DNA from 2 places in the Bacillus paranthracis genome. Region 1 is predicted to be linked to the other one. Evidence: riboswitches for the same ligand, from Rfam matches in the RefSeq annotation. Region 1 holds a riboswitch; the other holds the start of a gene.
What was found. Region 1 has a riboswitch for S-adenosylmethionine ahead of NLJ82_RS07375 (YezD family protein). Riboswitches for the same ligand answer to the same signal wherever they lie in the genome.
Positions count from the first base shown of each region.

Region 2: another riboswitch for S-adenosylmethionine. It lies ahead of NLJ82_RS04110 (sugar ABC transporter substrate-binding protein); the one in region 1 lies ahead of NLJ82_RS07375 (YezD family protein).

Region 1 is NZ_CP101135.1:1,440,877-1,448,581, reverse strand. It holds gene sat (sulfate adenylyltransferase) at 1-968, opposite strand, end outside; gene NLJ82_RS07380 (phosphoadenylyl-sulfate reductase) at 1,007-1,711, opposite strand; gene NLJ82_RS07375 (YezD family protein) at 1,798-1,941, opposite strand; SAM riboswitch class I at 2,014-2,122, opposite strand; gene lysA (diaminopimelate decarboxylase) at 2,240-3,556, opposite strand; lysine riboswitch at 3,737-3,918, opposite strand; gene NLJ82_RS07365 (DUF3888 domain-containing protein) at 4,008-4,457, opposite strand; gene NLJ82_RS07360 (LTA synthase family protein) at 4,658-6,544, shown strand; gene pssA (CDP-diacylglycerol--serine O-phosphatidyltransferase) at 6,839-7,540, shown strand; gene NLJ82_RS07350 (NAD(P)-dependent oxidoreductase) at 7,573-7,705, opposite strand, start outside.
Region 2 is NZ_CP101135.1:808,590-816,294, forward strand. It holds gene NLJ82_RS04090 (ABC transporter ATP-binding protein) at 1-326, shown strand, start outside; gene NLJ82_RS04095 (hypothetical protein) at 374-577, shown strand; gene NLJ82_RS04100 (ABC transporter permease) at 682-1,671, opposite strand; gene NLJ82_RS04105 (sugar ABC transporter ATP-binding protein) at 1,655-3,142, opposite strand; gene NLJ82_RS04110 (sugar ABC transporter substrate-binding protein) at 3,139-4,251, opposite strand; SAM riboswitch class I at 4,340-4,445, opposite strand; gene NLJ82_RS04115 (NCS2 family permease) at 4,538-5,839, opposite strand; gene NLJ82_RS04120 (SDR family oxidoreductase) at 6,041-6,907, shown strand; gene NLJ82_RS04125 (L,D-transpeptidase) at 6,973-7,705, shown strand, end outside.

The DNA.
Region 1 (7,705 bases):
ATCGCTTCACATTTCGTACAGTAAAAACTATGTTCAAAAAATAACGGTGTAATCCCTAACTCTTCCACTGTAAAGTTTGTAAAAATTTCTTGTGCTTCATAAGTTCCGTAATAATCTCCTACCCCAGCATGATCGCGCCCTACGATAAAGTGGGTACATCCAAAATTCTTTCTAACTAATGCATGGAATATTGCTTCCCTCGGTCCTGCGTAACGCATTGCCGCAGGAAATACACTTAAAAAGACACGATCTTTCGGATAATAGTTTTGAAGTAATACTTCATAGCTTTCCATCCTTACATCAGCTGGAATATCATCCGACTTCGTTTCCCCAACGAGCGGATTTAAAAAGAGTCCATCTACAATTTCAAGAGCAGATTTTTGAATATATTCATGGGCACGATGCACCGGGTTCCTCGTTTGAAATCCTACTACTGTTTTCCAACCACGTTTTTTAAATTCTTCTCTCGTTTCAATTGGGTCTAAATGATAAGAAGGAAACGGATTATTTTCAAAGCGTTTCGTCAGTACAATAGCTCCTCCGACGTAAACGTTCGGTCTTTCGTATAATTTTTTCACTCCAGGATGAGCCTCATCCGTCGTTTTATACACTAGTAACGCTTCTTTTTCCTTATCAGGCACAAAAATATCTTCTATTTGAATGACACCATATACATTTCCACCGTTAACAAGTTTTACTTCCTCTCCAACTTTTAGCGTCTCTGCTACTTCTTCTGTTACTGGTAATGTAATGGGTATACTCCAAACGCTCCCATTAGCTAAACGAAGCGTTTCTACAACCGAATCATAATCTTTCTTTCCTAAAAAACCAGTAAGCGGGCTATATCCCCCTGTCGCTAATAGTTCTAAATCACTTAACGCAATGTTATCTAGCCCAATTTCTTTTTCAATTTGTAATACGTCATATGTCTCGTCTACACGGTTTACTAATTCGTTTACTGTACTCATGTTCTATATCCCCTCTTAGTTTTATTTCAAGATTCATCTTATTGATAATGAAGACCACATTCAGTTTTCACTTTCCCAGCCCATCTACCATCTCTTGAATCGCCACCCTCTCCTACAGGCAACGTACACTTCTCACACCCAATACTTGGATATCCAATATCATGTAATGGGTTATACGGCAAGCTATGCTTGTATACATATCGCCATACCTCTTTCCACGTCCAATGAATGAGCGGACAAACTTTAATAGATTGAAAGCGATGATCTTGATTTATAAACTTTGTATGCTTACGCGTTTCTGATTGTTCCCTCCTCAACCCCGATATCCACGCTTTTTCATTCGCTAATGATTCTTCTAATGGTAAAATTTTCCTAATATTACAACAAAGGTTAGGATTGCTTTCCCATAGCTTGTTACCATGCAAGTTGGCTTGTTCATCAAGTGTAAGTTTTGGCTGTTTTTCTATAATATTTAATGAAGGAAATCGTTCCCGCACTTTTTGAATTAATTCATACGTTTCTTGAAAATGTACGTTAGTATCTAAAAAAACAACTTTAGCAGATGGATTTACTTGGTTAATAAGATGCAGCAGTACCATCCCTTCCACTCCGAAGCTACATGCGTATACAATTTCACTTTTATATTCTTTATAAGCCCAACTTAATGCAGATAACGCGCCTTTCGTTTCATCTTCTTCTGAAAATGAAACATCATTTTCTTCCCACGTTTCATACGTCAACATGTTTTTTCCCCCTGTAAAAGCAAAAAGACGGTTTTAACCTAATAAAATAGGTTAAAACCGCCTCTAGTTTTTCTAGTCAGCGCTTTTTACTTTAAACGTACTTTTTCACTTCTCTCTAATTGAATGACTTTTCCATCTTGCACAACAATTGTAATTGAACCATATTTCATATCAGCAAGCATCGCTTCAATTTTCTCAGATACTTCCTCAAAATGTTCCCGTACACTCACGCGAACAGCCCCCCTTTTTATTCATAAAAAAAATCTTTCCCATTTCGAAAAGACTGTTCGGTAATATATTTTACCTTATCTTTCAAAATGGATTCCATTTTGCTGGATTTAGCACCTTGCTTTCTATAAGCAGGTTGCCGAGCTTCGCCGGGCCAGTTCCCTCCGCTTCTCTTGATAAGCTTTGTATTTGTATTTTATCATAATTCTGATTTTTTTCAATCCTAGTTTTCCGATATATTTTAATTATTTTATTTTACAAAAAAGGAATTGCCCATCCGAACAACTCCTTTTTCCTCATTTAAACAAGTTCTTTAATACGTATGCGATCGTTCCCAATAATATTTTCATATGTTTCGCGCTCTACAACAATTTGTGATGTACCGCCTTTCACGAAGACGACAGCTGGTCTACGAATCCGATTATAATTATTCGCCATCGAGTACCCGTATGCCCCTGTACAAGAAATCGCTAGTAAATCGGCAGAGGCAACTTTCGGTAAAGTAATATCCCAAATTAACATATCTCCACTCTCACAGCATTTCCCTGCAATCGAAACAACTTCCTCGTTCTCATCATTCCCTCGATTCGCTAACATCGCTTCATAACGAGCGTTATATAAAGCAGGTCTTAAATTATCAGTCATCCCACCATCCACTGATACATATTTCCGAATACCCGGAATGTCCTTCACAGATCCGACTGTATAAAGTGTCGTTCCAGCATCACCTACAATGCTACGACCTGGTTCAACCCATATTTCCGGTAGTGGATATTCACATACTGTAAATTGTTCTCTCACCGCACTTGTTACAGCTCGCACATATGTCTCAAGAGTTAATGGTGTATCTGATTCTGTATAGCGTATTCCGAATCCTCCGCCCACATTTAGCACTTTTACTACATAGTTTGTTCGCTCTCTCAATTCTTCTAAAAATTGATGAAGAACTTCAATCGCTCGCACAAAGCCAGCCGTTTCAAATATTTGTGATCCGATATGTGAATGAATTCCTAACACGTTATAATTTGATTTTTGTAAAGCAAGCTCAATTGCCTGCATCGCTTGACCATTTGACACGCCAAATCCAAATTTTGAATCATCTTGACCTGTTGTAATATATTCATGTGTGTGCGCCTCTACTCCGGGCGTTACACGAATTAATATGTTCACAAATTTCCCATGTTGCACTGCTAAATCATGCAAAATTTCTAATTCTAAGAAGTTATCTACGACAAAACAACCAATATTCGCCTGAAGAGCCATCACAATTTCTTCATCTGTTTTGTTATTGCCATGAAAATGAATGCGCGATGCAGGAAATCCTGCTTGTAGTGCAGTATATAATTCTCCTCCAGAAACAACATCTAATGACATATTCTCTTCACGAGCTACTCGGCACATCTCCATGCACAAGAACGCCTTGCTTGCATATGCTACTTGATAAGAGAACCCACTTTCTTTAAAAGCACGATGAAACGCGCGGCACTTTCCTCGAATTGACTCTTCATCGTATACATAAAGTGGTGTTCCATATTGTTTTGCTAGCTGCGTCGTGTCGCACCCTCCAATTTCTAAGTGTCCTTGCCCATTGATTCGGCTTGTGCCGTGTAAATACATTTGAATTCCTCCCTTATTTCCTCTAAAACTCATAACCCCAATCTTCTATTCATTGCAGCACGCTTTTAGATAGACAAAAAACGCGCGGAACAATGTTCACACGCGTTTCTTATTAGGAAAAATATATATTGAAAAAATAAACGAGTTGTTATCTCCTCAAAATAAGAAACCGCATCAACATCTCCAAATAGCTCTCCATAAAATAAATCTTATGACAGTACTACATTTATTCAATGCAGTCCCAATATATGAATAAGATGGTTATTCTTATATTTCGGCAATAGTCCCTTTCAACCTATGATCACAGATTCCATTAAATCTCCCATAGCTTACTCTTTCCTATCGCGGCCTCTACCTTTGAGAGTAGATGAGGTAAGTCTATTTAATTTTCAAACATCTAATTGTTGCTATTAACAATACCAAAGGACCATTTTATTTGTCAAACAATTTTTTATATTGCTTTTTGACAGTTTAGTTTCGTATCGTTTGGTAAGCGCTTTACTGAAACCTTTGTCACTTCCCATTCACCTTCTTCGTTATTAAATGTAATCGTTACCTTCTCAAATGGTGGCGCAATTTTCCCTGCAACACGTTCATACTTAGTCACTTCAATACTCGCTTGAAATAAATATGTACCGCTATACACTTTTTTTAAACTAATAATTTTCGGGCATTGATAAGGCTTCAAGCTCCCATATTGTTTTTCGATTGCTTTATTTATTTTCGGAAATAACACAGAATAAAGGGCATCTTCCATAAGAGGTGCATCATACTCTGCTACCGACACACTTGGTGAAGCAAAAAGTATAACACTACTGCATACTATAAAATATAATAATTTTCGCATTATAACCTCCGTATTGTTACACGATTCTTTCCGCGCACGATAATAATCATACATAGAAACTCCATTTTATTGTCTCCTACTGCCCTTTTTCTACTCAATTGTTATAAAAAAGTCCACAACTCTCTTTTATTTTCGTATAATGATACTCATAGTATAATAAACATAATAATAAAGGACTGTTCGTATATATAAAATGAGGCGCTAATCAAATAGGCCCACAAGAACCGTCATGCTTTTTAGGAGAGGAGTATATTATGCTACAACGTCTGTTTCCAAAACTGCGATTCGCACTCGTTGCAGTCGTTTTATTATGGATAAAAACATATATTGTGTACAAGCTAGCGTTTGATATTAAAATTGATAATTTCTTTGAAGAATTTATGCTTTTTATGAATCCACTAGCTGCGTTACTTTTATTTTTCGGTTTTGCATTATTTGCATCTAAACACCGAAATCGCATTATAGTTGGAATTAGTTTTATACTGTCATTCATTTTATTTGGAAATGCAATGTTTTATGGGTTTTATAACGATTTCGTTACGTTCCCAGTATTATTTCAAACAAATAATATGGCTGACTTAGGGACGAGTATAAAAGAACTCTTTACGTATAAAACATTACTGTTATTCGCAGATGCGATCATCTTAATGTTTCTTTCGCGTAAATTCCCATCATTTTGCGACAAAACGCCGCTTTCTCGCTCTGAGAAGAGAACTTTCTTTAGCGGTGTAACAGCTCTATTAGCACTACAAATTGTTGTTTCTGTTATTTATAAACCACAAATGTTCTCACGCTCATTCGATCGTCAAACTGTCGTGAAAAATTTAGGTTTATACACATATCATCTATTTGATATTACACTGCAATCAAAATCTTCAGCTGAACGTGTATTTGCAAGTGGGGACGGGTTCTCTGAAATTAAAAACTATACAGACTCAAAAGATAAGCAAGTTGATAAGAACTTATTTGGATCTGCAAAAGGTAAAAATGTCATTTTGATTTCAATGGAATCTACACAAAGTTTTGTTATTAATAAAAAAATAAATGGAAAAGAAATTACTCCATTTTTAAACGAATTTATTAAAGATAGTTTTTATTTCGATAACTTTTATCATCAAACAGGACAAGGTAAAACTTCTGATGCTGAATTTATCGTTGAAAATTCACTTTATCCGTTAGACCGCGGTTCTGTATTCTTTACTCACGCAACAAATGAATATACAGCTACACCAGAACAATTAAAGAAATACGGATATTCTTCTGCTGTCTTCCATTCAAATGATAAAGCGTTTTGGAATCGTGATGTAATGTATCCTGCACTTGGATATGATCGTTACTTTAATTTAAATGATTACGTAGGCACAGAACAAATGTCAGTCGGTTGGGGATTAAAGGATAAGGAGTTCTTTGAACAATCTATTCCAAAGTTAAAATCCTTACCACAGCCGTTCTATACAAAATTCATTACTTTAACAAATCATTTTCCATTTCTTCTAAATCCAGAAGATCAATATGTTGATGAGTTTAATTCGGAAAGTGGCGTTGTAAACCGTTACTTCCCAACCGTTCGTTATACGGATGAAGCTCTTAAACAATTTATTAAACAATTAAAAGCAGAAGGACTGTATGACAACTCTGTTATTGTCATTTACGGAGATCATTACGGTATTTCTGAAAACCATAACGCAGCTATGGCTCAGTTCCTTGGGAAAGACGCTATTACACCATTTGATTCTATGCAATTACAACGCGTCCCTCTCATTATTCATGTACCTGGTCAAGAAGGAAAAGTCATTTCTAAAGTGTCTGGTCAAATTGATATTAAACCAACGCTATTTCATTTACTTGGTATTAAAACAAATAAATCAGTTGAATTTGGAACTGACTTATTTATTAAAGAAGAAGATCCACTTATGGTAATGCGTGATGGTAGCTTCGTTTCGGAAGATTATGTGTATACAAAAAATATGTGCTATAAACGAAACACAGGTGAAGAAGCAGACATCTCATTATGTCAACCGAATATTGAAAAAGCAAAAACAGAATTGAAACTTTCCGACAAACTCATTTATGGAGATTTGTTACGTTTCGATCCTAACAATCGGTATAAAACTGGAACTATGATAACGAACTTTGAATAATACAAGAAGAGGCTGTCCCAAAAAGTGCTTTTTAGCCAAAATCGAATAAAAAGTGAAGGGCAGAAATGTTAATTTTATAACGTTTCTGCCTTTTCAATTTCATGTGATCTTACTTCGAAAGAGACTTATGAGACAGCCCCTTCTTTTTTCACTTATTTTTCAAATCATTCTGATATGAAATCTTTCACAAATTGGGAATTTCTTTCGTGTGAAGAAGAAATTTATGGTATGATAAAATAAGTAAACTTTCATACACTAATTAAGAATTTATTACAGAAAGCAAGGGATCAGATTTTGTATAGAGCAGCTATTCCAAACTTATTTACGCTCGGAAATTTATATAGTGGATTCTTGTCAATCGGCTATGCATCTTTAGGATATTATAAATCAGCTGCTATTTTAGTACTTATCGGGATGATGTTAGATAGTCTTGATGGGCGTGTTGCTCGTTTATTACGTGTTGATTCACAAATGGGAAAAGAGCTTGACTCGCTTGCGGATGTCGTAACATTTGGTGCAGCACCTGCTGTTCTCATGTATTACACATCTTTCTCTAATTATGGAATCATCGGACTATACATAGCGGGGCTATTCCCTCTTTTCGGAGCATATCGTTTAGCACGATTTAATGTAACACCATCTTCTACTTCAATGAAATATTTCACTGGGGTACCGATTACAGCAGCGGGAGGGCTTGTTGCTTTCTTAACATTATTTTCACATACCATTCCAAAAATCGTTCTTATTACAGTATTTGTAACGTTCGCATTTTTAATGGTGAGCCGCATTCGTATCCCAAGTTTAAAAGATGTACCAATTCCACGATATAGCATCATTATTACACTATTTTTAGTGGGCATCATTATCACAATGTACCAAACAGGGTTCGGTAATTTTTCTGTTTTCTTATTCATTGCTATTCCACTATATATTTTGTACATGCTATCTCAATTCCTTAGACAAAGACCATCAAAAAGAGCAAATAAAGAAAAATAAAAAGAAACCTTCCGGAATCGGAAGGTTTCTTTTTATTTTGTAACGAATACTTTTTGATTGACAGGCGTTACAGCTTCTTCGCCATTTAATACAGCTAAAATATTTCTTACCGCCGTTTCGGCCATCGCATCACGCGTTTCGAATGTTGCATTTCCTACGTGAGGA
Region 2 (7,705 bases), 630 kb from region 1:
GAATTTCTCATAAGAAACGTATGCAAATATCAAAAGAAATGCTGAAAATGGTAGGGCTTGAGAGGCATATTAACAAATATCCTTACGAGTTATCAGGAGGAGAACAGCAAAGAACAGCAATAGCAAGGGCTTTAGCACAAGATACAAAAATTATACTTGCTGATGAACCGACTGGTGCTCTTGATCAAGAAAATGGGGAAAAAATTATGAGTATTTTACAAGAGATTAATAAAGAAGGAAAAACAGTGCTAGTTGTTACACATGATCAAAAGGTAGCTGCATATTGTCAGAGGACGATACGACTACTTGATGGCAATATTCAATAAAATTTATGGTATAATATGGATAAAAGGTATGTGGAGAGGTGATACATATGGAAAATGTATATAAAGGGCTTAGACATACTGGATTTATTATGATGCTTATTTTTGGTGGGGTATTTTTACTGCGCTGGTTCATTCATGATGAAATGCTACTGGATCAGCTTATTGGGTGTAGTGTAGGGATGGTAATGGTTATTTCTTCAGTTTTCATTCAGAAGTATAGTAAAGAATTACAGGTGAATGAGAAATATTAATAATTTTTAAATGCTGTTATCTTTTTCATAGTTTAGTAATGGTGGAGGCTTTCGTGTGATTGTTGCAAAGGGAAAGTAGAGCATCGAATTCGATGCTCTACTTTTTATTTACGCTTCTTTTTAATAAATGAAAAGGCTAGGGCTGTAATTAAAATACTGCCTTTAATAATATCTTGTGCATAATAAGGGACGTTCATCATTGTGAGTCCATTTAATATAATTCCAATTAATACTGAGCCGAGAAATGTTCCGACTATATTTGGTTTCTTAGCACCGAACATTGCGTAACCGATATAGGCAGCTGCGACTGCATCCATTAATAATGGGGCGCCAGCTGAAACTTGTCCTGTTCCAACGCGGCTGCATAGAATAATGCCGCCAATAGAAGCTAGTAAACCACTAATCATGTAAGCATATACACGGTAACGATCAGTAGGAATACCAGCTAATCTAGCAGCTTCTCGATTCCCACCAGTCATATAAAAGAAACGACCGTACGTTGTTTTTTCTAAAAATAGATGTGCAATTAAAACGACAGTAAGCATGATAATGACAGGGACTGGAATTCCTAAGACGAAACCTTGACCGATAAATAAAAAGGATGGAATAAAATGTCCTGTTGCACCGGACATTCCTTCATAAATTGAAGATCCTTTTGAAAATGTTAAGTGTAGTCCATTAACAATATACATGATACTTAATGTAGCTAGTAAATCTGGTAGTTTAATTCGGATAACGAGTAGTGCATTTAATAACCCAACTAATACCCCGCAAAGAATAGGAACAAGGAGTGTAACTAATAGTTCTTGTCGATATAAAACGAGACAAGAAGCAGCGGCAATTGTTGCTAAACTAGCGGTAGAGCCAACTGATAAATCAAATCCATCTACAATTAATGTAAAGGTAACGCCGATTGCAAGTAACGTTACGATGGAAATAGAACGTAAAATATCACTAATATTGTTATATGTTAAAAAAGAATCATTGACGATAGAGAAAAAAATTGTAACACCTATAATAATAGCAATTGTACTGAATTGATAAAAAAGATGAGTAGGTAAATCTGTTTTTTTAGTTTTATGAACGAGATTCAATGGAATAACTCCCTTCAGATAAATGTAAAAGCTGTTCAGGAGATAGTTCGTTTGGTAAGTATTCACCTACAAATTCTCCGTTCGCCAGTATAAGAATGCGATCAGCGATATGTAGTGCTTCATCTTGTTCTCCTGTGAAATAAATGACGGAACTTCCGTTTTCTGTAATGCTGCGAATGAATTGAAAAATGTCTTGTTTTGCAGCGATGTCTACACCTTTAGTTGGTTCATCCAAAAGAAATAGATTAGGTTTGAACCCATCCCACTTTGCAATTGAGACTTTTTGTTGGTTTCCACCACTAAGTGAATGAATAAAGGCTTTTGGGTCATTTGGCGAAATGCTGAAAGAAGAAATTGCCATGGTGGCATTATTTAATTCGGTTTGTTTTCGTTGCCATCCTGATTGGTGTAAATTTGTGTGACCTATAATATTTTCTGTAAGAAACACGCCTTGTTTTCTTCTTTCTTCGGGTACAAGTGCAATTTTCGCTTTAATTGCATCTCGCGGTGTTTTGATTTTTATTGTTTGACCATCTATTTCAGCGTGATAAGTATGACGAGCACCAAATAACGTTTCAGCAAGTGTTGTTTTGCCGCTTCCAATTAATCCGTATACCACAACAGTTTCTCCTTTTCGTATTGTAAGAGAAAGGGGAGAATGATCTTCGCGTAATTGAAGCTCTTGTACTTTAAATAATTCTTTGCTCCCGCGTTTTGGTGCTGTATTAATAGGGAGTGTAAGTTGTTTTCCAGTCATTGCTTCCACAATTTGCTGATCTGTAATCTTTGTAATAGCTTCAGAAAGGGAAACCTTCCCATTGTGTAATACAGTTACATCATCTGCGAAATTTCGAATCTCGGATAAACGATGAGAAATTAAGATAATGCCAATACCTTTTGCTGTTAAATCTTTTAATAGTTTCCCAAAGGTTTCAACCTCTTTTGGTCCAAGAGAAGAAGTAGGTTCATCTAATAAAAGATAATTTGTATTGTTAGATAAAGCTCTTGCGATAAGGAGTAATTGTTTTTCATGTAATGAGCAGTTTGAAACATCTTCCGAAATATTTAAATTTACCTGTACAGTTTGCAAATGTTGTTTAGCAAGTGCGACTAATTTGGACTTTGAAAATAGTATTTTATTTTGCATTGCTAAATGATCGATTAGTACATTTTCTAATACAGATAATCCGGGAATAAGTCCGTGATCTACTTCTTGTGTTACGAAAGAAATACCATGCTTTTTTGCATCTCGAGGTGAAGTAAAGGAAACAGACTGATTATCAATTTTTATATCGCCAGCAACTGGTTGAATTTCACCAGTTGCTATTTTTAGTAAAGTACTTTTTCCGGCACCGTTCATGCCTAGTAAAGCGTGCACTTTTCCTTTTTGAATATGAATAGAAACATCTTCTAGAACAGGTGTAGCGATATGATAAGAATGTGTAATGTTTTGAAGAGAGAACGTCATCATTTTTTCTCCTTCTCTAATTTTTTCATCCAAGGGGAATATGCATCTTTTGAGTCTCCCCAACCATTTATATATTTTGATAAATGATCCATTGTTATATTTTCTTTCGGTAAACTATTTTTCTTTACTAAATAAGGTTCTAGTGAATAAATATCTGGCGTTTGTTCACCAGCAATTTTTTTGTATAAAAATCGTACTTGAACCTTACCTACTTCAGCTGGGTCAGTTGCAGCTGTAGCAGTCCAAGGTGAGTTTTCTTTTTGCATGAGTTGTAAATCTTCATTACTTAAGTCAATGCCATATACTTTTATATCTGTACGACCAGCTTGTTCAAGTGCTTTAACAGCCCCTTTAGCAAACTCATCCCACGAAGCGAAAATAGCTTGTAAATCGCCTTTTTTCGGATATTTCTTTAGTAAAGCTTCTACTTGTGTTTGTGTATCAAGCGGTGTGTTATTACTAGCAGTACCGAACCTTGCAACTTCTTTTATATTTGGATACCGTTTATAAAAGGCATCAATGATAACATTGCGGCGTTCCATTGGAGCAAATCCGCCAACCCATACAACTGCGATATTTCCTTCTCCATTCAAATCTTCCGCTAACGTTTTTAAAGATTTCCAAGCAAGACTATAGTCATCTTGATCGATAATTGTCACACCTGGCAAGCGTAGATCGTTATCGAACGCAACTACGGGAATGTTCGCCTGTAATGCTTTTTCTACTCCGGGTTTTAGTGCTTCAGAACGGCCATGATCAATTAAAATACCATCCACTTTTGAATTAATAGCAGTATCTAAATTTGCAGCCATTTTTGCTAAATCATTATCAGAATTGTAGACTTGTACACTGCCGCCAAATAGCTCAACTTGTTTTTTGACGCCCTCAATATATTGAGAGGAAAAAGTTCCGATGGACATTTGCATAATTAATGCGATTTTTAATGGCTTCTTCATTTGGATTGGAACTTCTGTTTGTAATTGTTTTTCTACCATTGTAGTTGCCTGCTTCACAGTTTGTTGCTTTTGTGAAGAGATAGCATCTTGTTCATTTGTACAAGCTGTTAATGTAAATAAGAGAAAAATAAGTAAGATGGAACATAGTTTTTTCATAAAAAAATCCCTCCTAAACTAAGAAGAGAGAGGAGGGAGTGAAAATAAAAAACGCCTTTTCATATAGAAAAGACGTCTTATCATATTACTCTTATCTTTCAACACAATGTGTTGTAAGAATTAGCACCGTGCCCATAAATGGGTCGGTTGCCGGGCTTCGTAGGGCTCATCCCTCCACCTGCTCTTGATAAGACATCGAATATTTAACTATTTCGAATTATTCCATGATTCTGTATGGTTGTCAAATGTTTTTTTGTAAATAAAAAAACCCTCAGAAAGAGGGTTTTTAATGTGGTAAGAATATCAATTGATAAGCAAACAAAATTCCAAATACATATACAAGTGGGTGAACAGCTCGGAATTTACCTTTTGCCACTTTCATAAGTGGATATGAAATAAATCCAAGTGCAATACCTGTTGCGATACTTGATGTAAGTGGCATGCTTAAGATTACTAAGAATGCTGGGAATGCTTCATCAAATGCGTCCCAATCGATGTGGCGAACTGAACCCATCATAAGACTACCAACGATAATTAATGATGGTGCAGTAATAGCTGATACACCAGAAACGGCACTTACTAATGGTCCGAAGAATGCTGCTAGAGCGAATAGAACAGCTACTGTAACAGTTGTTAAACCAGTACGACCACCAGCTGCAACACCAGCAGAAGATTCAATGTAAGCTGTTGATGGTGTTGTTCCGAACATAGAACCGATTGTTGCTGAGAATGAGTCAGATAGAAGAGCTCGTCCAGCTTTTGGAAGTTTTCCATCTTTCATAAATCCACCTTGTTGAGCAACGCCAAGTAATGTACCTGTTGTATCGAATAATGTAACAAGGAAGAATGAGAATACAACGCCGTATAATCCGTAGTTAATTACGTCAGATATAGCAGTAATTGGATTTGAAACGATAATTCCTTCTGGTAATCCAGGCATTGATGTAACACCGTTTGAGAATGATAATTGTCCCGTGAAGAAAGCGATAATACCAGTTAATAACATACCGATAAATAGTGCGCCATTTACATTTAAAGACATAAGAACAATCGTAATTCCAAGTCCAGCTAATGCTAGTAGTACTGGAGCAGAGTGAAGATCACCAAGTCCAACTAAGTTTGCTTCATTTTTTGTAACGATACCTGTTAAACGTAAACCGATAAAGGCGATGAAAAGACCGATACCAGCAGTAATTGCATGTTTTAAGTTTTCAGGAATTGCTTCCATTAATTTTGTACGGAAAGATGTGAATGATAACAAAATTAAAATCATACCTGCTACGAATACAGCAGAGAATGCAATTGCGAAAGTCATGCCTTCATGAGCCTTTACAACAGAGTAAGAGAAGTAAGCATTTAATCCCATACCTGGTGCAATTGCGATTGGTAAGTTTGTAAAGATCGCCATAAATAATGTTCCGACAACAGCAGCGATAATGGTTGCTGTAAATGCTTGTTCAAATGGAACACCTGCATCCCCAAGGATAACTGGGTTTACGACAATGATATATGCCATTGTTAAGAAGGTAATAATACCTGCCATAATTTCAGTTTTAATAGAAGTTTTATGTTTTGAAAGGTTAAACATATAAACATCCTTTCTGTTTACGAATAATTTTCACAACAGTTATATATAATATTCGTTTTTTATCTATTTTGCAATAGTTTTGCATAAAAAGTTTACAACAATTCATATTTTGTGTCTTAAATTCGAATATTAATCGTAATATGATGTGCGAATTTCAGTTTTTATTATGCACATTATAAGAAAAAGGAGTTGAAAGAAATTATGCCGCAGCAAAAAAACTTTGTAACAATGCCAGCGCAACATCCAAATAAACAACCTGGTATTGAATCATTAATGAATCCTCTACCACAGTTTGAAGATCCAAATTATAAAGGTAGCGAAAAGTTAAAAGGAAAGAATGTATTAATTACAGGGGGAGATAGTGGGATTGGACGAGCTGTTTCCATCGCTTTTGCGAAAGAGGGAGCAAATATTGCGATTGCTTATTTAGATGAGGAAGAAGATGCTAATGAGACGAAGCAGTATGTTGAGAAAGAAGGTGTAAAGTGTGTATTGTTGCCGGGTGATTTAAGTGATGAACAGCATTGTAAAGATGTTGTTCAAGAGACCGTCCAGCAGCTAGGTAGTTTACAGGTTTTAGTAAATAATGTCGCGCAGCAATATCCGCAGCAAGGACTAGAGTATATTACAGCAGAACAGCTAGAAAAGACTTTTCGTATTAATATTTTTTCTTATTTTCACGTTGCGAAAGCCGCACTTTCTCATTTAAAGCAAGGGGATGTCATTATAAATACCGCGTCTATCGTTGCATACGAAGGAAATGAAACGTTAATTGATTATTCTGCAACGAAAGGGGCAATCGTTGCTTTCACAAGATCACTTTCTCAGTCATTAGTGCAAAAAGGGATTCGTGTAAATGGTGTTGCGCCAGGACCAATTTGGACACCACTTATTCCATCGAGCTTTGATGAGAAAAAAGTATCACAGTTTGGAAGCAATGTTCCAATGCAAAGACCTGGACAACCATATGAATTAGCGCCAGCATATGTATATTTAGCGTCTGGTGATTCATCTTATGTTACTGGACAAATGATACATGTAAATGGGGGCGTTATTGTAAATGGATAGTTTTCATTTATAAGAGCAAAGTAAAGTTAATTCCACTTATTATAGTGAGCGCTAGGGGGGTATAGATGAAAAAGCTATGTTTCGTCATACTATTATTTTTCATTCTACCGGTTAGTGCTTTTGCTAGTACAGATCATTTAATATTAGTGAATCTTACGACAAACCAGTTGTCTTTTTTTGAAAATGGAAATTATACAAAAACATTCCCCGTAACAACTGGAAGAGATCGTACACCTACGCCTGAAGGTAATTTTTGTATTATAACTAAATATAAAAATAAAGAATACCATCGAAAAAAAATAGCTGGTGGTGCACCAAATAACCCTCTTGGTACGAGATGGCTTGGACTAGATAAAAATGAATATGCGATTCATGGGACAAATCGGGAATGGACAATTGGAAGTAGGGAATCAAATGGCTGTATTCGTATGCATGACAGGGATATACAGTGGTTATATGACCGAGTTCAATTACAGACGAAAGTAATCATTTCTCGGTTTCATACGAGCCCGGAATATGAAGCGAATAAGCTTGGTTATCGTGTTGTGAGCTGGAATGGTCGTAAAGTAGAAGAAGAGCAAATTGGTATGCTTACGTTAGTAGATCGCGCCGATATATATTGGCAAGAACCGAATGGACAGCTAACGAAAGTGAAAACGGTATTGCCAAACGAAAGGTATGCAGTGTACTCAAAACGAAAAGATGGAATATATTATATAGGAAACAATTTGTATATAGTGGATGAAACAGGAGAAAAAATTCGTTATGAGCAAATTCCTTCTTCAGCTTTAAGTAATA